DNA from 3 places in the Rufibacter sp. JT20002 genome. Region 1 is predicted to be linked to each of the others. Evidence: riboswitches for the same ligand, from Rfam matches in the RefSeq annotation. Region 1 holds a riboswitch; each other region holds the start of a gene.
What was found. A riboswitch is a leader RNA that binds a small molecule or an ion and turns the genes downstream of it on or off. The one in region 1 is predicted to bind S-adenosylmethionine.
Positions count from the first base shown of each region.

Region 2: another riboswitch for S-adenosylmethionine. It lies ahead of ACW9SV_RS20830 (SusC/RagA family TonB-linked outer membrane protein); the one in region 1 lies ahead of ACW9SV_RS19015 (O-acetylhomoserine aminocarboxypropyltransferase/cysteine synthase family protein).
Region 3: another riboswitch for S-adenosylmethionine. It lies ahead of ACW9SV_RS20820 (M14 family metallopeptidase); the one in region 1 lies ahead of ACW9SV_RS19015 (O-acetylhomoserine aminocarboxypropyltransferase/cysteine synthase family protein).

Region 1 covers NZ_JBSZJY010000004.1:523,852-531,165, forward strand. The annotation lists gene ACW9SV_RS19000 (ribonuclease Z) at 19-936, opposite strand; gene ACW9SV_RS19005 (STAS domain-containing protein) at 956-1,333, opposite strand; gene ACW9SV_RS19010 (phosphoribosylaminoimidazolesuccinocarboxamide synthase) at 1,402-2,337, opposite strand; SAM riboswitch class I at 2,540-2,654, shown strand; gene ACW9SV_RS19015 (O-acetylhomoserine aminocarboxypropyltransferase/cysteine synthase family protein) at 2,936-4,273, shown strand; gene ACW9SV_RS19020 (homoserine O-acetyltransferase family protein) at 4,279-5,334, shown strand; gene ACW9SV_RS19025 (homoserine dehydrogenase) at 5,313-6,560, shown strand; gene lysA (diaminopimelate decarboxylase) at 6,859-7,314, opposite strand, start outside.
Region 2 covers NZ_JBSZJY010000005.1:329,889-337,202, forward strand. The annotation lists gene ACW9SV_RS20825 (RagB/SusD family nutrient uptake outer membrane protein) at 1-214, opposite strand, end outside; gene ACW9SV_RS20830 (SusC/RagA family TonB-linked outer membrane protein) at 224-3,181, opposite strand; SAM riboswitch class I at 3,661-3,765, opposite strand; gene ACW9SV_RS20835 (phospholipase D-like domain-containing protein) at 4,430-4,912, shown strand; gene ACW9SV_RS20840 (hypothetical protein) at 4,937-5,269, opposite strand; gene ACW9SV_RS20845 (STAS domain-containing protein) at 5,374-5,718, opposite strand; gene ACW9SV_RS20850 (isoaspartyl peptidase/L-asparaginase family protein) at 6,292-7,230, shown strand.
Region 3 covers NZ_JBSZJY010000005.1:319,082-326,395, reverse strand. The annotation lists gene ACW9SV_RS20820 (M14 family metallopeptidase) at 1-966, opposite strand, end outside; SAM riboswitch class I at 1,354-1,459, opposite strand; gene ACW9SV_RS20815 (hypothetical protein) at 1,908-2,576, shown strand; gene ACW9SV_RS20810 (peptide MFS transporter) at 2,855-4,348, shown strand; gene ACW9SV_RS20805 (DinB family protein) at 4,454-4,960, shown strand; gene ACW9SV_RS20800 (alpha/beta hydrolase) at 5,057-5,992, shown strand; gene ACW9SV_RS20795 (fatty acid desaturase family protein) at 6,204-7,289, shown strand.

The DNA of each region.
Region 1 (7,314 bases):
CCAACAAAGTCAAAATCCCTACTCCAACACACTTATCGTTTTCCCCTCCGTAGCCAAAGCCGTATTAGGAAAAATGGCCTGCGCTTCTTCTAGCAAAGGAGAGAGATCTTTGTATCGAGCCGAAAAATGCCCAATGAGAAGTCGCCTAACTTGGGCTTTCTCCGCTAAAGTGGCGGCTTGGGCGGCGGTGCTATGAAAGGTATGGGTGGCCCGGTGCTCCATGTCGCTCAAAAAGGTAGACTCATGGTACAGGAGGTCAACTCCTTTCACATAAGGCAAGATGTCTTCTTTGTACTTAGTGTCAGAGCAGTAGGCGTAGCTGCGGCTTCGTTTTGGGTCTGTGGTAACATCTTGGTTGCGCACCAGAATCTCGCCCTGTTCATTTCGGATATCCTCGCCCCATTTAAGCCTTACCAATTGAGGAGGGGTTAAAAAAGAAGGGAGCTTGCCTTTAAGTAAATGGCGGGGTTTGGGTTTTTCTTTAAACAAATAGCCACAACAGGGCACCCGGTGCTGCATGGGCAGCGAGTGAACGGTCATGTATTTGTCTTCGTAGATTTTCTTGCAGATGGTAGTGTCCACTTCCACAAAATTGATGTGGTAGGGGAGTTGGGTGCCACCGTACTTGAATTGGAGGGTGATGATCTCGGCTAAACCCTTCGGGCCGAATAGATTAAGGTGGCCGGTGCGCTGCTGCAGGTGCATGGTAGAAAGCAGGCCCGCCAGACCAAAGTAATGGTCACCGTGCAGGTGACTTATAAAGATATTACAAATGCGCTGATGCTTTACTTTGTATCGCATCAGCTGCATTTGTGTACCTTCGCCGCAATCAATCAGGTTAATCTGATTGCCAACCGTGAGTAGTTGGGCGGTATGATTTCTATCAAAAGACGGGGTGGCAGAAGAGCTCCCAAGAATTTTTAGCTCAAAGTCCAAACTGCAGCCCGCTTAATATCTATTCTTCTTTTTTGGTTAGATCGCTTTCAATCTCGTGCAGGAAAACGCGGTCAATGCCTTCTTCAACGGTTGGAAGAATGTTCAATACAGACTCCAGTTTAGAGATCGTGATCAGCTTGGTTACGTGCTCTTGCAAGCCAGTAAGGATAAGAACCCCCCCGGAAGAATTGCAAAGACGGTTTGCAATCAGGATAGAGGATAGTCCGGAAGAATCAGTATATTTTACGTTGGTAAGATCCAGGATCAGGTTAGTAATACCTTCTGCATTCAACTTCACAAACTCAGACTTCAAATCAGGTGCGATCGTGGTGTCTAGTTTTTTTTCATCTATGGTGATGATGGTGTAATTCTCTTTTTTATCAATTGTGTACTTCATAAGTAACAGCAAAAAGGTTTAGAGTGCGAATCTACCAATTTTTGGTGGAATATCTTTAACAAAGTAAGTTAAAAAATGTTGGCCGCAATGCTCTCTTGGAGCGTATGTGGCTGGCTGGCATAGTCTTGGGGAACAAACTTTATGCCTAACAACTGTTCATACAATTCTATGTAGCGCTGTGAAATCTCAGTTACTTTTGCATCAGACATTTCGGGCACTTGTTGACCTTCTTTTCCCTGAAAGCCATTCTCAATCAGCCATTGACGTACAAACTCCTTTGAAAGTTGTCGCTGTGGCTGACCGTTTTCCTGGCGTTCCTGATAACCTTCTGAGTAAAAGAATCTTGAAGAATCAGGGGTGTGTATTTCATCTATCAAATAAATGATGCCATCTGCTTTCCCAAACTCATATTTGGTATCCACCAGGATAAGTCCGCGCTCGGCGGCCAGTTCAGTTCCGCGTTGGAATAGGGCTCTGGTGTACGCCTCCAGTTGAACGTAATCCTGCTCAGAAACGATACCCTGTTTCAGGATTTCCTCTCTGGAGATGTCTTCATCGTGGCCCTCGGCGGCTTTGGTCGTAGGGGTGATAATTGGTTCAGGAAACGGGTCATTTTCCCGCAGCCCCTCCGGCAGGGACACGCCACACAAGGTACGCTTACCGGCACTGTATTCACGCCAGGCATGGCCCGCTAAATATCCTCTGATAACCATTTCCACTTTGAACGTCTCGCATTGGCGACCAATCGTGACGTTAGGAGCCGGTTGGCTCAGAACCCAGTTAGGCACTACATTGGCCGTTGCTTCTAAAAAGGTGGCTGCAATTTGGTTCAGTACCTGTCCTTTAAAGGGGATGGCCCGCGGCAGCACCACGTCAAAGGCAGAGATCCGATCAGTGGCCACCAAGGCCAGTTTGTCTTTGAAATAATAAACATCCCGAACCTTGCCCCGGTAAAAGCCGGTTTGTTCTGGAAAGTGGAAGTTGGTTTCTTTTAACGCTTGCATGGCAGATGACTAACGGCGGCAAAGTTAGGAAAGGTTACAGACGGGACAAGTATATTTCTCCCAAACCCTTAGGAAGGCCGTGGCCTACATTTACTAACATTTGTTGGTTTTTGAAAATAAATTGCAAAATATTTTCAATTTTATTTGGGTTTAAAGATTTCGTTAATAGATTTGCAGCATCAAGTCAATTATTCCGGTAGTTGATTTATAAAGAAGAGCGGAGAGACAGGCTCAATGAAGCTCTAGCAACCTACCAGCCGTGTAAGGTGCTAAGTCCTGATCCCAGGGGACATATTGCCACTTGGGGAATATAAATTGATACGAAGATGGAAAAGCAAATCAACGCCACTTCTAACAATGCAGCGCCGCACCTGACCATGGCGGCAAAAGGTAACACACCTATTATTATCTCCTCTATTACGCGAATGTGCACTATGTCCATGATGGATATTTGTTGCTGTTGTCGCTAATCCCCTCATCTAAAGTAATTTAAATTTTCTTTAGGGGCCTGACGCACAGCGGCAGGAGGGAACCTGTTGTCTGTTAGTTTTCTGGCTCTTGAATTTGTTCAATTTTTCAATTGTAACCGGCTATAATCATGTCTAATTCTTATCGTTTTGAAACCCTTCAGCTACACGCTGGCCAAGAAATAGATGCTACCACTCGTTCACGGGCGGTGCCTATCTACCAAACTACTTCCTATGTTTTTGAGAACGCAGAGCATGGGGCTAACCTGTTTGCGCTAAAACAATTCGGGAATATCTACACCCGCATCATGAACCCCACCACCGATGTGTTTGAGAAACGCATTGCCGCTTTGGAAGGGGGCGTGGCCGCCGTTGCCGTTGGTTCAGGGCAAGCGGCTCAATTCATTGCCTTAAATAATATCCTGCAGGCAGGTGACAATTTCGTGGCCTCCAGCAACCTGTATGGTGGCTCTTACAACCAGTTTAAGGTAGCTTTCAAGCGCTTGGGCATTGAAGTAAGATTTGCTAAGAATGATGAACCAGCCACGTATGCGGCCCTTATTGACGAAAACACGAAAGCCCTTTATCTGGAGACTATTGGCAACCCCCGTTTCAACATTCCAGACTTTGAATCCATTGCGGCGGTAGCGGCGGGGCATCAGATTCCGTTGGTGGTAGACAATACCTTTGGGGCGGGCGGATATTTGTTCCGACCATTAGAGCACGGAGCCAACGTAGTGGTGGCCTCTGCCACCAAATGGATTGGCGGGCACGGGACCAGCGTGGGCGGCGTGATTGTAGATGGCGGAAACTTCAACTGGGGTAATGGAAAGTTCCCGCAGTTCAGTGAGCCTTCAGAAGGATACCACGGCCTGAACTTCTGGGAAGTATTCGGGGCTGATGGACCCTTCGGGAACATTGCCTTTGCTATTAGGGCCAGGGTAGAGGGTCTTCGTGATTTTGGGCCGGCCTTAAGCCCGTTCAACTCCTTTCAATTAATCCAGGGCTTGGAAACCTTGTCGCTACGGGTAGACCGCACGGTTGAGAATGCCTTGGCTTTGGCGCAGTGGCTGGAGCAGCATCCTTTAGTGGAGAGTGTGAATTATCCGGGCCTTGCCTCCAGTCCTTACCATACTTTGGCGAAAAAGTACCTGAAACGCGGCTTCGGTGGAGTGTTAAGCTTCAACTTGAAAGGGGGCAAAGAAGAGGCCGAGGTTTTTGTTAACAGTCTAGAATTGGTGAGCCATCTGGCAAACGTAGGCGATGCCAAAACCCTGATCATTCACCCAGCCTCTACCACGCACCAACAATTGAATGAAGAAGAGCAGTTGTCAGCAGGGGTAAACCCCACGCTACTGCGGGTGTCTGCGGGTATTGAGCACCTAGAGGACATCAAAGCAGATTTTGAACAGGCGTTTGCCAAAGTGAGAGTACAGGAACCGAAGTTGAAGGCCGCAGTAAGTGAGTAGAAGCCATGTTGAAAGGACGCGTTTTTGAATTTACAGATGAATTTACGCTGGAGTCTGGGCAATCTTTGCCCGGCTTCCAACTCTTTTATACTACCTGGGGCACCCTGAATGAAGATAAAAGCAACGTAGTGTGGGTTTGCCACGCCTTTTCCGGAAACGCTTTTGTAAAAGATTGGTGGGGCGACCTGTTTGGTGAAGGCAAGACCTTTGACCCTGCCAAGCATTTTATTGTCTGCGCCAATACGCCGGGCAGTTGCTACGGATCTACCGGACCTTTGAGTTTAAACCCAGATACCGGTAAACCTTATTACCATGCTTTCCCAACGTTAACCAACCTGGATGTGGTACGGGCGTTTGATGCCCTTCGGGAGCACTTGGGTATAGAGCAAATCAATGTTCTCATTGGAGGTTCTATTGGCGGACAGCAGGCATTGGCGTGGGCGGTGGAGTACCCATACGTTACCCGCCGGCTGGTGCAGATTGCTGCCAATGCCCGGCAAACTCCATGGGCCATTGCCTTAAACGAAAGTCAGCGCATGGCCATAGAACAGGATGTCACCTGGCAATTGGCCACGGATGATGCAGGATTGAACGGAATGAAAACGGCCCGTTCCATTGCGTTGCTGTCTTACCGTACTTATAACTCGTACAACCAAGCGCAGAAAGAGAACTCCTCAGACCTGAAAAAAACGTACCGGGCCGCCAGCTATCAACAATACCAGGGAGAGAAGCTAGCCAAACGGTTCAATGCTTTTTCTTACTGGCAACTGACCAAGATGATGGACAGTCACCACGTAGGTCGTAACCGGGGGAGCCTACAGGAGGCATTGCGCCATGTACAGGCCGAGACTCTGGTGATTGGGGTGGACAGCGATCAACTATTCCCGGTGAATGAGCAAAAGTTTGTAGCCAGATACATTCCTAATGCTACCTTCCAGATAATACATTCTGAGGCCGGTCACGACGGCTTCTTATTGGAGACGGCTCAATTAAGCCATCTTTTGGATACTTTTTTACAGAAAAAACAACAAAGAAAAACATGGATTCCCACCGTCTTCTAAAAATAGGTTTGTTTGGGTTTGGCTGCGTAGGGCAGGGCTTGTATGACCTTCTCTCCCGCGAAGAGTCGCTTCCTTATAAGGTAGAGCGCATCTGTGTCAAAGACCCTAAAAAGCTTCGGCCCTTGCCTTCAGAGAGCTTTACGTATGATTTTCATCAAGTGCTTCAGGACGAAAGCCTGGATATTCTGGTGGAAGCTATTAGTGACGCCAATGAAGCCTACACCATTGTTTCTGAAGCCCTGAGGCGCGGTAAAAAAGTAGTAACTGCCAATAAAAAATTGGTGGCTTACCACTTACCCGAGCTTTTGGACCTACAAAACAAGTTTGGCGGCGTTCTCTTGTATGAGGCAGCCGTGGCCGGAGGCATTCCTATTATTAGAACGGTTGAGGAGTATTTCTCCAATGAACCTCTGGAGCGGGTGCACGGAATCTTGAATGGTTCCTCTAATTATATCCTGAGCCAGATCTTCAAACTGCAGAAAGTCTACTCAGAAGCATTGAAGGAAGCCCAGGATAAAGGGTTTGCGGAGTTAGACCCCTGGTTGGATGTAGCCGGAGCCGATTCACGGCATAAACTGTGCATCTTAACGGCCCATGCTTTTGGCCGGACGCTTGCCCCGGAAGAAGTGGCCTTCTTTGGTATTGATTACCTAAGTGATCAAGACTGCGAGTATGCAAAGCAAAATGAAGCGGTTATCAAGATGGTCGCCTCGGTACACCTTACCGCCGACGGAGAGTTGGTGCCGGTGGTTTTGCCAAGCCTGGTAGATGCCTCAGACGACCTGTTTGTGGTGGAGCAGGAGTTTAATGGTGTGGTGGTACAGGGAGCGTACTCTGGTCCGCAATTGTTCAAGGGCCGCGGTGCCGGCGGACACCCTACCGGAGCGGCCGTGCTGTCAGATATCGTCTCTGTGAGTAATGGCTACAGCTATGGGTACAAGAAACTAAGCAAAACCACCAATGCCCCGGCTTTGGCCCTGGACTTTGGTTTTGAAGTTTATCTACGTTGTAGCGAGCCTGAGTTGGTGGCCGCGCTGGGGTTAACCAACCTGCAGAACGTGCAACGGGACAACGATACCTTCAGCGTCATCGGAACGGTTTCTTTGGGTAACCTGATCAAGACGCAAGACCAAATCAGAAAGTCTGGAGCTTATATCATGGCCCTTTCCTCCGATTTTGTTGGCGCGACTTCTAAGAAGGAAAAAGAAAAGGTAGAGTTATCTTAATAAAGCCTCCTTAACTACTAAGTTGAGCTTAAAAGTATTGAAACGGATCAACCGTTTTCTAAAGAGTAGCTTGTTTATTTAGTTCGTTCAAATTGCGCAGGCACCTGGTTTTATGCCGGGTGTTTTCGTTTGTGGCCTTTTTTAGGAAAAACAGCTTAAAACAGGGTGTTAAAACGCCTGCAAAGCTGATGGCAGTTGAAAGCCCTTTAAAGAAGAAACCTCCGCTTTGGGCCTGTTTTCAAAAGACAAACGCCGAAACGGAGGTTTAGTAAGATGAGCTATAAAGTAGCTTGAAAGCCTAGGAAAGATATACAGCCTTTACCCTGTCCCGAAGGTTGTATTCAGAAACCATCACCTCACCGTAAGCACCGGCGGTTCTGATGGCTACTAGATCGCCACGTTTGGTTTCGGGGAGTTCAACCGCTTTAGAAAAGCAGTCAGTAGACTCGCAGATAGGCCCTACCACGTCATAGGTTTTGGCGGGCAAGTCGCTGGTAAGGTTCTCAATCTTATGGTACGCCTGGTACAGGGCCGGGCGCATCAACTCAGTCATTCCGGCATCCAGAATCACGAAGTTGGTCTTTTGGCCATGTTTTAAGTAAAGTACCTTAGAAATAAGATTTCCGCTTGGAGCTACCAGGGCCCTGCCTAACTCAAAGTGCACCACCTGTCCTTGGCGTTTCTCCAGCAATCTGTCAAAGATGGAAAAGTAAGCCGCGAAGTCTGCGATGGGGTTTTCTTCGGGAGTATGGTA
Region 2 (7,314 bases), on a different contig from region 1:
GGTAAGACAAAGCCGGATAATCCAGGCCGTAGTAGTTGTTGCTTTGCAGTTCGCTGTACGTGCCCAGCAGGGCGGCCTGCGCGCCACGGGCATCCACTAAAGCGGTAGAAGACAAGACCTCGGTAGCTGGGTCCGGCTCCAGCAAATCGCAGCTGGAGAACAGGACGGCGGCGGCTAAGACTAAGGTTTTATAGGAAGAGAGAATATTTTTCATGGCTGTTTTTTAGAAAGTAACATTGGCACCTATCTGGAAACTTCTGGGCTGCGGCACCACGGCGTGGTCAATACCCAGCACGTTCTGGTTGTTCGCGGCTACGTTCACCTCGGGGTCAAGGCCGCTGTAGTTAGTGAGTGTCCAGAGGTTGGTGGCCAGGGCGTACAGGCGTAGGTTGGAGATTTTGAAGCGGTTCACCAGCTCGGTAGGCACGTTGTAGCCCAAAGTGATGGAGCGCAGGCGCAGGAAGGAACCGTCTTCCAGGTAGCGGCTGCTAGGCAGGGTGTAGTTGTTGCCTCTTTTGGTCAGGCGTGGCACATCGGTGATGTCGCCGGGTTTCTGCCATCTGTTCAGCTGGTTCGGGAAGAAGGTGATGCCGCTCTGGGTACCGCCGTGCTCCAGGAAGAAACGGTTCAGGTTTATGATGTCGTTTCCGGACTGAAAATACAAAAGTGCCCCTAAATCGAACCGCTTGAAGCGGACGGTGTTGTTCAAGCTCCCGAAGAAATCCGGCGCGCCGTTGCCCATGATTTTGCGGTCGGCAGTGGTGATGGTGCCGTTTTTGTCCACGTCATCGTACACGGCATCGCCGGTCTGCGGGTCTACATACAGCTGGTCATACACCCAGAAAGCGAAGAGCGAGTTGCCCTGTTCCATGCGTACCCAGTCGCGGGAGTGGGCGGTGATAGGCGTGGGCAGTTTCTCAATGCGGTTTTTGTTTCTCGCGATGTTGAAGTCAGTGGACCACTGGAAATCGTCTTTCTGGATGTTCACCGAGGAAATGCTCAGTTCCACGCCTTTGTTGCTCACCTCACCCAGGTTCTCATATACGCTGGAATAACCCAACTTGGAAGGCACTGGCACCTGAATGAGCAGGTCTTTGGTGTATTTGCTGTAGTAGTTGGCCTCCACTTTGATGCGGTTCTGCAGGAAAGCCAGGTCCAGGCCCAGGTTCCACTGGCGGGTGGTTTCCCAGGTCAGGTCTGGATTGCCTAACTGGCTCGGGCTGATGCCGGGGTTGTTCTGGTAGTTTCTACCCGCTCTCCACAAGCTCTGTGATGGGAAATCACTGATGCCGTTCTGGTTTCCGGATAAACCTATGTTGGCGCGCAGTTTAATCTGGTCAAACGGCAGGCTTTTCGCGAAGGCCTCCTCAGAGATAATCCAGGCCGCCCCTACTGATGGGAAGTAGCCCCACTTGTTGCCGGCGGCAAACTTAGAGGAACCATCGGCGCGCAGGCTACCATCCAGGCTGTACTTGTCTCTGAACGTGTAACTCGCTCTCCCAAAGAAAGACACCAAGCCGTTCTGGCTCGAAGAAGTGCTACCCGTCTGGATGGAAGAAGAGGCGATTTCCTGGAAATTATCGCTCGGGAACTTCTGGCCCGAAAGTGTCAGGAAGTTGTACTTGGTGCTTTGGAGGGTATTTCCCAAAACAAGGTTCAAACGGTGGTCATCGCCCAAGGCTTTATTGTAGGTCAAGACCTGCTCGTTGATAAGCGTTACCAGGCTGGACTGCGTGTTGCTGCCGTTACCCGCCGGGAGACCTACGCTGATTTGGGTGTTGTTGTAGACTTTGTCAATGTAGCTGTTGTAGTCCAGGCTCCAGCTTGATTTGAAAGACAAGCCAGGCAGAATCTCGTACTCGGCGTACAGGTTCCCAATGAGGCGGTTGCTGTGCCCTTGGATGTTCAGGTTCTCAATAAGAGCCAGGTGGTTGTCAAAGATGCTGTGGCGGGCATAGCTACCGTCTTCATTGAACACGGGCAGAAACGTTTGCACGTACAAAGACGAGTTGATCACGCCCTGCGCGCTGTTGTCGTTGCGGCTCACGTTGCGGTGGCTGTACGCCCCCGAGGCGCTGATGCCCACCGTCAGTTTCTCACTCAGGTTATGGTCAAAGTTGAACCGCCCGCTGAAACGCTCGAACTGGGCCGGTTTCACAATCCCCTCTTGCGAGAAATAGCTACCGCCAATGAAGTACCGGCTTTTGTCTGACCCACCCGAAGCCGACAAGTCATAGCTCTGGGTTTTGGCCGTCTGGAACACATCCGGAATACGGGAATACGTGGTCTGTTCCTCGGGTAAGCCGCGGCCACCCTCGACTTTGGGACGGAACGGACGGGAAGCGAAAGCCCCACCATCGTTCAGGAACGCCTCGTTGATGAGTTCGGCTTCCTGCTGGGCATTTACGGTTTCAAAGAGCTTAGGCGCCTTCGCCCAGCCAAAATAGGTCTGGAAACTGATTTTGGAACCTGCATTCAGCTTACCACGCTTAGTAGTAATGAGTACCACGCCGTTCGCTCCTCTTGACCCATAAATAGCTGTGGCGTTGGCATCTTTCAAGACCTGAATGCTTTCTATATCGGCAGGGTTCAAATCAGCGAGCGGGTTAAAGGTTTGTCCGCCCAGCCCCAGGTTGCTCAATGATTGGTTGTTGATGAACACGCCATCAATCACATATAAAGGAGAGTTGCTGGCATTAATGGAAGTCGCTCCCCGCACACTTACGCTGATACCGCCACCCGGCGCACCGCTGGCTGAGGAAATCTGCACCCCGGCGGCTTTCCCTTGAATCAGTTGGTCCGGGGAAGAAACTGGTAATCCGCGGAGGTCGTCCACGTTCACGGTGCTCACCGAGCTGGAAACCGCCCGTTGCGACTGCGTTCCGTACCCCACTACCACAATTTCTTCCAGGCTTTTGGTGTCTTCTTTCAAGCTCACGTTCACGGTGGTTCCATTCACCACGGCCTCTGCAGACGTGTACCCGATGCTGGAAAACACCAGAGTCTGGCCGGTTCTGGCCGGAATGGAATAACGCCCCTCGGCGTTGGTGAAGGTGCCGCTGGTAGTGCCTTTCAGGACTACGCTCACGCCGGCCAGGGCTTCACTGCCCTTGGTGCCGGTCACTTGCCCACTTACGGTCTGGACTTGGGCATACGCGGCATGCGCCAGCAATATTGCCAATAATACTCCTAGACTTACTAGACTTTTTAGAGTACTACTTGTATGAGTTTTCATTTTTATAAAATTATAAAGACAAGACAATTCCTATCCGGCATCAGGACGACACCGGTGATTTTTAAAACAGAAAAGTTGCTATGGGATTAGTGCAACGAAACAGTGTCTAACAACAACACATTCGGGCGCAGAGGGGCATGGTGCTCAGGGCCAGAGCAGCAGTAGAAGGCAGAAAGGATGCTCTAAGGGGAGCATGGTCTTCCGGGGAAGAAGATGGTAAAGAATGGTTCATAGGGGTAATTGTGTTAAGAAACAGGAATACATAGGCGTGCCTCACCGAAGGGTGAAATAGGGTACGCCAGAAAAGAAGGAGGTGGCGCCAGCTTTAACAGCAACAACAAGCCTGCATGTGCAGGAACTGCCGGGAGGCAGGATGGCTGTTAAGGGTCAAGCGAGGTTGCAAAATTTGTGGTTGCATGGTCATTCATTTATAGTTCCCAAAAATTGGGCAGGTGTTAGCACCTTTTCGGCTGGGCCGAAGGTTGCTAGAGGGTCTTGGAGCCTGCTCTCTCGCCTCTTCTTTATAAATCTCCAATAAAGATGCCCTAAAGGTAAGGGTGCATTTTCTACAAATACAACCTTTTTGTAGAAAATAATTTTTCCAAGTTTTCCTTAACACTTGGACTAAATACAAATAATCCAACACTGCAGAAATAAATAAGCGATTCTCCTGCTTATAATTCAAATCAACTCTTTGAATCAATCACCTGCTGGAAGGTCCATTGTGGAAGAGAATTCTGAAAATGATAAGTCTTTGGCTGTTGCCCACCTCCACTCTAAGAGTAGCACGCATTCCGTCCCCCTTTGAAGGGGGTAGGGGGATGACCAATTGGCTTGAAGAACCGTCCAACTTCTGCTAAGTGCATGGGCAACCACAAGGGATTGTCCCCACAGATCGTGAATGCGTGTGATCAGCATGTGTAGTCAATCAGCATGAGTTGTCATCCCCCTACCCCCTTCAAAGGGGGACGATATGCGTGTCCTTGTTTGGAAAAATATACCTATAGACAATGCTTTAAAAATGGAGGAGGGTAAGCCTGCCTTTTTGGGAGCATTACTATGGGTTTTCTGTTTCAGGGCTACATTTTGAAAAAAGGGTGAAAACGGGTGTAACTTAGGCTTTGGGAAGCGGTTTGCATCCCTATATGTGGTTAGTTTGTATCTTACCCCACTTTCACTAACACCCTTTCAGCGTTGAAATCTATTTTATCCTTGTTCAAGAGTGCCCCAGCAAGTAAAAGTGCTGCCTATTTCAGTCCTGGCGATGCCTGCCTGCAGGCCATCATCCAAAGCCTTGGGTCGGCTAGATCCAGCTTGCAGATTTGTGTGTTTACCATCTCAGATGACCGCATCACCAACGCTATACTGGCAGCCCATAAAAAAGGGATCAAGATTCAGCTACTCACCGATAACGAGAAACTGTTTGACAAAGGCTCAGACATCCGGCAATTAGCGCAGGCGGGCATAAAGGTGAAAGTAGACCAAACGCCTAACCACATGCACCACAAGTTTGCCATTGTGGATCAAAGCCAGGTGCTCACCGGCTCCTATAACTGGACCCGCAGTGCCGCCCTGTACAACCATGAAAACGTACTGGTTACGTCAGACCCTCAGGTGGTTTCCAGCTACGCCCGGGAGTTTAACCGGCTTTGGTCCGAGATGGAAGCGTTTAGATAAAGAACACCTCAGGCGGCAGCTTCCTTAGGTTGGGTTTTCATTGGACTGGAGGGTATGGAGTTTCATGCGCACGAGGTACTCGCCAAAGAGGGAGTTGCCGTACGTTTCGCAGTTGTCCAGGATGATGCCTTTGGTACCGTCTGGCGCAGAGACCGCGTAAAGCACTGAGACCTGCTGGACTCCCCCACACTGGCTGAACCGCTGGCAAGCCTCTACCCGGAGAGCGTCTGGCGAGAAGATGTTGTTTGTTTCCTTACATTGCCACCCTTGGGGGCTGCAGGTAAAAGAATGGGTAAATCCCTGCTGGTTTAAAAAGGCCAGCGCCTCTTGTACATCGGTAAATTGTTCCAGCCTCATGCTGCCTCTTTGCTCCAACTTCTGGCTTTGGTTTGTAAAAGTCACGGGTGACTAAAGGAATAGTTTGTTTGAGGGCCCTCCTTCACATTAAAGGGCAAGTAGTGCTAAGACGCCTGCATTTGATGGTAGGCTTCTTCCAGGGAAGGAACCGTCGTAAACAGAGCATCCATCCCCAATACCTGTAACAAACGCCGGTGCGGCTCACCCAGGTTCATGAGGGTAATGGTGGCATTATAGTTCTTGAGAACCAGCAACTGGTTTACAAAATGACAGAACCCATAGGTTTTGATACACTCAAGGCTGGCGCAGTCTACCCAGACACTAAGCTCCTGCACAGGCTGCCGTAAGCTCTGCAACCGGCGCGTGAGCCTCTGGTCAGAGGCATCCAGATCTTTCTGCAACAACAGTATAACTTTACTGCCTACTTTCTCTGTAATGATATTCTGCATAAAACTTACCTAAAAACGAATACTGCTTTGCCTTTTCCCGGGACAGAACCAAGTGCCCAATCCTCACTTACCCTTTTTCCTTTGTTCAATAAATAGGAAAGCCAATCCTTGCGGCAGGTCCAGGTTTTGCCAGATCCGTTCTGCTTTAACCACGTTTTTCTGAACTTGGGATGTAAAATCATAGGCTTCTAACTAGATTGGACCAGGCCGTCCTGCACCAGAACCGGTGCACACGCTCCTAAGAGATAGTCGTGTGTAGTAAGCATACGCTTTCTTACCCCTGAAAAGTGCCGGGAAAAACACGGCAATTAGATTGCATAAACACGGAATTTTGTATAAGCCTTCCTCTTTTAATCTAACTCAGAAGGCCTACGTAGCAGAAATAGGAGTTTTTCTTTCCTCTTAGCCCTTGTACCGCAAAAGGGAGCTGCGTCAAAGCATCCGTAGAAGTTCTGCCTTCTTTTCAGTATAAATTAAATAAACCGCACCATAGCCTGCCCGTACATCTAAGCGGCCCAGGCACCAAGTCCTGGAGGTTCCCAAAAGACACTACAGACGAAAAGACACACTACTATGGAGAAAAATTGGGTGATTGCGATACATGGCGGCGCTGAAAACCAAAGCCGGGAAGAGCTAGGCGAGGCGAAAGAGGCGGCTTACAGACAGGGGTTGGACAACGCCCTGATGGCTGGATGGCATGTACTGGAAGCCGGAGGAAGTGCCCTTGACGCCGTAGAAGCCGCCGTGAGGAGCATGGAAAACAACCAACTTTTCAACGCCGGACGGGGCGGAAGCCTTGCCAAAGACGAAAGCAATGAGTTTGATGCCTCCATTATGGACGGCAAAACCATGCAGGCCGGGGCAGTATCTGGAGTGAAGCATGTGAAACACCCCATTACCCTAGCCAAAACCATCATGCAGAAATCTCCCCATGTCTTGCTCACTGGTGATGGCGCTGAAAAGTTCGCCCGGGAACTGGAACTGGAGATGCGAGGGGATGACTATTTTAAAACCGAGGAAAAGATCAAGTCACTGAAGAAGGCGAAGAAAAAAGAAAAAGAAGAGCTTCAGAAAGACACCGTTGGGGCGGTGGCCCTGGACATACACGGCAACCTGGCCGCTGCTACCTCTACGGGCGGCCTTGAAAACCAGTACCCGGGCCGGGTGGGTGACTCTCCTATTATCGGGTCTGGCACCTACGCGAACAATGAGGTGGTAGCCGTGTCCTGCACCGGTGACGGCGAGGGCATTATGCGGGCCAACGTGGCGCATGAGGTTTACGCCCTTATGAAGTACAAAGGCCTTCCGCTTAAAGAGGCCGCTAAAGAAGCCATGGAGGTGTACAAAGACCGCATTGAGGGCGACCGCAACTTCATCGCCATAGACCCTAAGGGCAACGTGGAATTCAGCTTTGAGACTAGCCTCATGTTCAGGGCCTGCAAGAAAAACAACGACCCTACCTACCTGGCCATCTGGCGCGACGATAATGGCGAATGGGAAAAAGAGGATTAGACTTCTTTTAGAGAAATCATCAAGCATTCCCCAATTTGAGCCTGTTTTTCAAAAAGCAGGCTCAAATTGCTTTTAGGGAAATGA
Region 3 (7,314 bases), on a different contig from region 1:
GTAAGTGGAGCCGTAGCCGGGGTAGATGTTGTCGTACTGCTCCTTGGTGAAGTACAGCGACCCGATCTCGTCCAGTGCCGCCGCGTGGTACTTGGCGATGATCACGTTCAGGTTGTCATAGGTGCTGCGGGGTACCAGGTAGTTCTCGGAGCCATAGGGTTTGCTGGGCTCAAAGTAGTAGGTGGAGTTGGTGCCCATCTCGTGGAAGTCAATCACCACGTTAGGCAGCCACTCATGGTAGAACTTCAGGCGGTTTTTGCTTTCTACGTGCGCGATGGGCAGCCAATCGCGGTTCAGGTCAAACCAGTAATGGTTGCCCCGGCCGCCGGGCCACACCTCGTTGTGCTCCCAATCGGCAGGATCGGCTACGGAAGGATCGCTCTGGTGCACGTTGATCCAGTTCGCGTGGCGGTCACGGCCATCAGGGTTGTGGGCGGGGTCCAGCAAAATCACCGCTTCTTTCAAGGCACGCTGCGTCTCGGGGTCCTGGTTAGCGGTGTAGTAATAGGCGGTTAGCAGGGAAGCTTCCAAGCTGGAGGCCTCGTTGCCGTGCACACTGTAGCCCAGGTTCACGAACACCGGCGCGTTGGCTAGGTTGGGAAGCGGCTTGGAGACATCGGCTAGCTGCAGGTGCTCTTTCCGGAGGTCCTCCAAACGGGCGTGGTTCTCAGGAGAGGTGATAATGGCCACCACCTGCGGCCGCAGTTCATAGGTAAACCCGATGGTCTGCACTTTTACTTTGTCAGAGAGCCGGTCCAATTCCTTAAGGTAAGCCACCGATTGCTCGTAACGGCTGTGGCGCTCGCCGATGCCGTAGCCCAGGAACTGCTCGGGCGTAGGTATGGCAGCGTCAAAGTTCTTCGTTTTTGGGAAGTAATAGCTGCTTTGCGCCAGGGCCGGAACGATGGTAAGGACCCAGGCAGTCAGGACCAGAAGGGCCCTGTAAGTCTGTAAGGATGATTTCATGGTGTTTTAAAGGTGATTTTCAAAAAATGGGTTAAAAGCGAAAGGGAGAGAAAAGGCGTTTCCGCAACAGCAAAGGGAAAGGAAGCGATAGAGCGCCGCCAAGGTAGAGGAGAGGCAGGCGTGCAAAGAGTTGTCGCAGGCAAACGCCTGTTTCTTTGCCCTTGCCTGCGCAAGTGCTGTGTACATAAGAAATGAAACAGAAATTGAGTCTTAGAAAATAGAGAAGCGCTGCATTAGCGCAGAAGGATAGAACCCCGGGAGCCCGGAAAATCTAAGGAAGCTAACAGCAACAACAAAAGTGCATACAGGCAGTGAAGTAGCCTGAAGAAGTAGGTGATGAAAGAAGGTTGATGTTGGAAAGATTGCTGCTGCTGATCATGGTCTGAAAACTTATATTTCCCATTTGGCTGGGCAGGAGTTAGCACCTTTTTAACATGGTTAACGGTTGCTAGAGGTTCTCAGAGCCTGCTCTCTCCCCTCTTCGGTATAATTTCAAGGGCTAAGGTAGAAAGCAAGTGGGTATATAGCAAAAGAAATATAGATTATTTAAGGCAGATCACTTGGGCAATGTACACTTTGCGTCTGACAGCTCAGAAAGGAAGTAGCTTCAGGGTTGGCTTTCCTTTGGTATCAAAGCGCCAGAGCTCCGCTCTGGTTAGTATCTCTTCAAACAAATTTTAGGTAATTTCCAGAAAGGAGCTTGTAATCACTCTCGTTCAGTGTGTTTTAAGCCAGGAAATGAAGAAGTGGCGGGTAAATAGATGAATTCTCGATGAAATTAGCCTATTCCTGAAATAAACAGTCAAAATGCGTGAAACGTATAAATCTAAGGAGTAGAACTTCGTTACTTAGCAGAAAGTCTAGTTTTTTGTCTGAATTAGTGGGAGGAAATCACTAATTTTAACCTTACCCGAACATTTTTTGACGCAAATAGTCCCCATATGAAAGCCGTTTTTCTTTCTCTTTTCCTCAGTGTTCTCGTGATGACCTCGGGCATGGCCCAAACTGCTGCTCCTGCAAAAGACCGAACCAGATACAACCTGCAGCAGCAGTTCAGTTCTTTGAAGTTCAGGTCTTCCACCGAGATAAAATACAACCAGCCGCACAAAGTAATAAAGCAGGCCAGTCTGGATGCCTTCTTCCAAAATGTACAGGACACCCTGCGTGCGCGTGAGCAAAGCATTAAGAACGCCGGAAAAGAGACGGCTGTGAAACTGGCGCAAACCCAGAAGGAATTAGCCGATCAAAAACTACAGGTACAGGCCCTGCAAGAGGTAAACGCCCAAAAAGAAAAGCAGATCCAGCAGGGGGCGCATGACGTGGCTAGCCTGTCGGTGCTGGGCATTGACATGGACAAGCAGGTGTACGTGATTATCAGCTTGGTCATTATTTTGGCCTTGGGCGCGGTGGCAGCGGTCTTCGCGTTCATGTACAAAAACAGCAATCGGGTGACCGAAGAGAAAATCAGGGCGTACGATGAACTCACTGAGGAATTCAAAACCCACAAGCAACTGGCCCGCGAAAAAGAAATTAAGCTGAAACGCGAGCAGCAATCAGAAGCCAATAAGGTGGAAGAACTGAAGCAGCAATTGGCTCAGTTCCGGAACTAACCTGCCGGATCCGGGTCGTTTGTTCCTGATCTTCCGGTGAGCGTTTCCGGTGGTATTTTCTGAAAGGCAAGCCCAAACCCATAGCTACCTAAAAAGGCCTCCCTGCTTTCAAAGTAGGGAGGCCTTTTAATTTTGGTTAAGGTGGCGGATCTTGATTTTTAAGCCTCTTTTACGGGAAACGACCTTGAACCAGATTTTCGCCCGTAAGCACTGAATCCCGGCTTTATCTAGTAAATTGTCAGGTCAATTAGGGTTTATAATTTTCTTTACCACCTGATATGGATTTAACCGAACCTAGGGTACCAGAGGCGCCTGCCTCCACGGGGCACCCTAAGCAGCTGTACATGCTATTTTTCACCGAGATGTGGGAACGCTTCTCTTTTTATGGCATGAAGGCCCTCTTGCTGGCCTACATGATCTCTGAACTCAAATTTGATGAACCCAAGGGCTACGCCATTCTGGGATCTTACGCCGCGTTGGTGTACACCATGCCCATGTTTGGCGGCATGATGTCTGACCGCTTTCTGGGCGGGCGAAAGGCGGTGATGTACGGCGGGGTGCTCATGACCATCGGGCATTTAGTTTTGGCCTTGCCGCAGGACTGGAGCTTCTTCTACGGCATGGCCTTCATCATCTGCGGAAACGGTTTCTTTAAACCCAATATCTCCAGCCTGGTGGGCACGTTGTACTCAGACAATGACCCGCGCAAAGACAGTGCTTTTTCCATCTTTTACATGGGCATCAACATTGGCGCGGCCCTGGGCGGACTGCTCTGCGGCTACGTGGGGCAGCAGATAGACTGGCACTATGGTTTCGGGTTGGCCGGTTTGTTTATGATTCTGGGCTTGGTAGTGTTTGCGCTAGGTAAAAAGTCTTTGGGTGACAAAGGGCTTCCGCCTAATCCCGCTCACCTGAAAGCCCCGGTGTTTGCGGGCATCAGCAGAGAGGTGGTAATCTATGGGGCTACGCTGTTGATTATACCAGTGATTGTGGCCCTTTTCCATAACTACGAGGTGATGGACTACATCATGTTCGGGTTAGGCGGACTGGCAGTGGTGTATATTCTGACCTTTGCCTTACGGAACGAGGCCGAAGTCCGCAACAAGTTATTCGCCGCGCTGGTTCTCACTATTTCGTCTTCGTTGTTCTGGGCGTTTTATGAGCAGAATGCCGGGTCGCTCAATCTGTTTGCCATGCGCAACGTGGACATGCACGTGGGTGGGGTAGAACTTCCGGCTTTGGCGGTGAACAATTTCCTTCCACCGGCGTGGGTGATCGCCCTGAGTTTTGTGTTCGCACAGCTTTGGCCTTACTTGAACCGTAAGGGATTAGAGCCTAACACCCCAAGTAAGTTTGGGTTGTCTTTCGTGTTAATGGGCATTGGGTTCTATGTTTTCTACCTGAGCTGCGTTTCCAACGAAGAAACAGGCCTGATTTCTTTGCCGGCTTTCATGGCAGGTTACTTCTTCATCATCTGCGGGGAGCTGTGTATTTCACCTATCGGCCTCTCCATGATTACCAAACTGTCGCCTGCCAAGATTGTGGCCTTGATGATGGGGATCTGGTTTTTCGCCAGCGCCATTGGGGAGTACCTAGCCGGCAAGATTGGGGCCTTGATGAGTGTGCCTGCCGAGGTGGTAGACAACCCAGTGCTTTCGCTTCCTTATTATTCCTCCATCTTAAACCAGATAGGGTTATGGTCAGTTGGAATAGGCGTGGCTTTGCTCTGCCTTGGATTCTTCATCAGAAGATTGATGGGCGAGGTGCGGTAGGCATTTGCCAGCAATAGCCCTATAGAAGAACGGGAGCAGGAGTATTTTCTGCTCCCGTTCTTTTTTCTAACTTACCGAACCTACCACCCAAAACACGAACGAACTATGGAGTTAAACCAAAAACTTTTGCGCCAGTTTGAACAAGAGGCGGCCAACACCCGGAAAATGCTGGAACGCGTGCCCCAGGAGCATTTTGACTGGAAACCACATGCCAAAAGCATGTCGTTGAAACGATTGGCGGGGCATGTGGCCGAGTTGCCGGGGTTGTTCATCGCCACCGTGTTGAAGACTGAGGAGCGCGATTTCAGCAAGGAGAAGTACGCGCCTTTTGACGGAACCACCCACCAGGAGTTAATGGCCCATTTTGAGGAAAACTACCAGAAAGCGGTAAAAGCCCTGAACGATACCAACGTGGTGGAGATAGGCAAAACCTGGACCCTGCGCCACGGCGACCACGTGATCTTCTCCATGCCCAAGCAGGTGGCCATCCGTAACCTGGCCATGAACCACCTCATCCACCACCGCGGGCAATTGAGTGTGTACCTGCGCCTGCTGGATGTTCCGGTGCCCGGCATGTACGGCCCCACCGCCGATGAACAGTTTGCCGGTTGATTTTTAGAATATCAGAAACGAAGGAGTACGGCTGTTTTTGGGGGACTTGCAAGAAAGTAGCCCAAAAACAGCTTTCTGTTTAACCCCATCCGTAACATGAAAAAATTGTTTACCCTGCTGGCACTGGCCTGCGTAACTTCTTCCGGCTTCACCCAAACAAAACCCATGGAAATACCCTTGTACGAAGGCAAAATCCCCAATGAGGTGCCCGGCCCTAACCAGGAGAAAAAGGAAGTGCGTCCCGATAAAGTGGAGATTGTAACTTTGGTGCGGCAGCCTACCTTAACCGTTTTTCTGCCTGCCAAGGAGAAGGCTAACGGAACCGCGGTAATCATTTGCCCGGGCGGCGGTTACGCCAAACTAGCCACCAGCCACGAGGGATCAGACGTGGCCCGCAAGTTTACGGAGCAAGGGGTGGCCGCCTTCGTGGTGAAGTACCGCCTGCCCGACCCCGCCGTCACTTCCCAGCCGGAGATCACCCCGCTGCAGGATGCGCAACAGGCCCTGTATCTGGTGCGCACACGGGCGAAGGAATACAACATTAATCCGCAACGGGTAGGCATTATGGGCTTTTCGGCGGGCGGGCACCTGGCTTCCACGGCCGGCACCCACTTCACCCAATCCCAGATCCTGAACCCCGAGAAACTTTCCCTTCGGCCAGATTTCATGGTGTTGGTTTACCCCGTCATCAGCAGTGATCCTGCCATTTGGCACAAAGGTTCTTTTGAGCTTCTTTTAGGAAAACAGGCCACTAATGAGAAACTGAAGGCCTACTCAAATGACCAGCAGGTGACGGCGCAGACGCCACCTACTTTCCTGGTGCATGCCTCAGATGATGCCGCCGTGCCGCCTCAGAACAGCATAATGTTCTATCAGGCGCTGCTTCAGCATAAAATTCCGGCAGAATTGCACATCTACCAAGCGGGCGGGCATGGATTCGGGCTGAACAACCCCACCGTTAAGGACTATTGGTTTGACCGGTGCATCAATTGGATGGCCAGTAACCAGTTGCTGAAGTTATTAACTAAGTAATTCGGGCCTATTTAAAGGAACGGCAAACTATTTCATTGAACCGGAAAAACTAGGTATATACCGAGGCCGTATACATAAATAGTTTGCTGTTTTTACTTAAGTCTGAATTAATACCTACTAAGAAAGTGTTACCTTTCAAAGATGTTATGGATTTGATTGACGATTTGCGTTGAGATAGCTCTATAGCCTATTTTCAACCTAATTGTCCTTTATGGCCACACCCAAATTCATTGCCCCCTCCACTTCATTTTATGCCGAACTGAAAAGTCGCACCAACGCGTACTTTGAGGAGATAGGAAGTCACCCCACCGGGAACTATAAATTATACATCAAAGCCGCTGTGCTGCTTTCCAGCCTGGTGTTCTTGTACGTTCATCTTGTGTTTTTTACGCCGCCGACCTGGTTGGCCTTAATTGAATGCGTGCTGATTGGTGGCGTAACCGCCGCCATCGGGTTCAACATCATGCACGATGGCGGGCATGGAAGTTTCAGCCGCAAAAAGTGGGTGAACGAGCTCGCCGGGTTAACGCTGAACGTGCTGGGTGCCAATATCCACATGTGGACCACCAAGCACAACATCATCCATCACACCTACACCAACATTGATGGCGTAGACGATGACCTGGATGCCAAACCGTTCCTGCGCCTCTGCGAAAACCAGGAGCACCTGAAAATCCATAAGTACCAGCATTACTACTTCTGGGGCGCCTACGCCATGCTCTACATCTACTGGATTTTCTTCACCGATTACATGAAGTACTTCACCCAGAAAGTGGGAGACATTCCTATCAAAAAAATGTCCCGCAAAGACCACCTTTCTTTCTGGGGATTCAAGGTGATGCACTTTGTTTTGTTTGTGGTGCTGCCTATTTACACCGTTGGGTTCCTGCCTTGGCTGGTGGGGTTCCTGGTGTATGGCATGTTCACCGGTTTGGTGCTGAGCATTGTGTTCCAGTTGGCCCATACTGTAGAGCATGCACATTTCCCCATCCCAACAGAGGCTACCAACCGCATCGAAGACGAGTGGGCCCTGCACCAACTAAAAACCACTGCCAACTTTGCGACCAAAAACAAGATTGTTTCCTGGTTAACGGGCGGCCTGAACTTCCAGATTGAGCACCATTTGTTCCCTAGGATTTCGCACGTACATTACCCGGCCATCAGCAAGATCATCAAAGAGGCCTGTGCCGAGTTTGGCGTGACGTACCATGAGTACCCTAAAACCAGGACCGCGATCCTATCGCATATCTCACATTTGCGGCAATTGGCCCTTCAGCCCGTTTTGGTGGCACGATAAAACATTTCAAAAGCAAAGGTGTTTC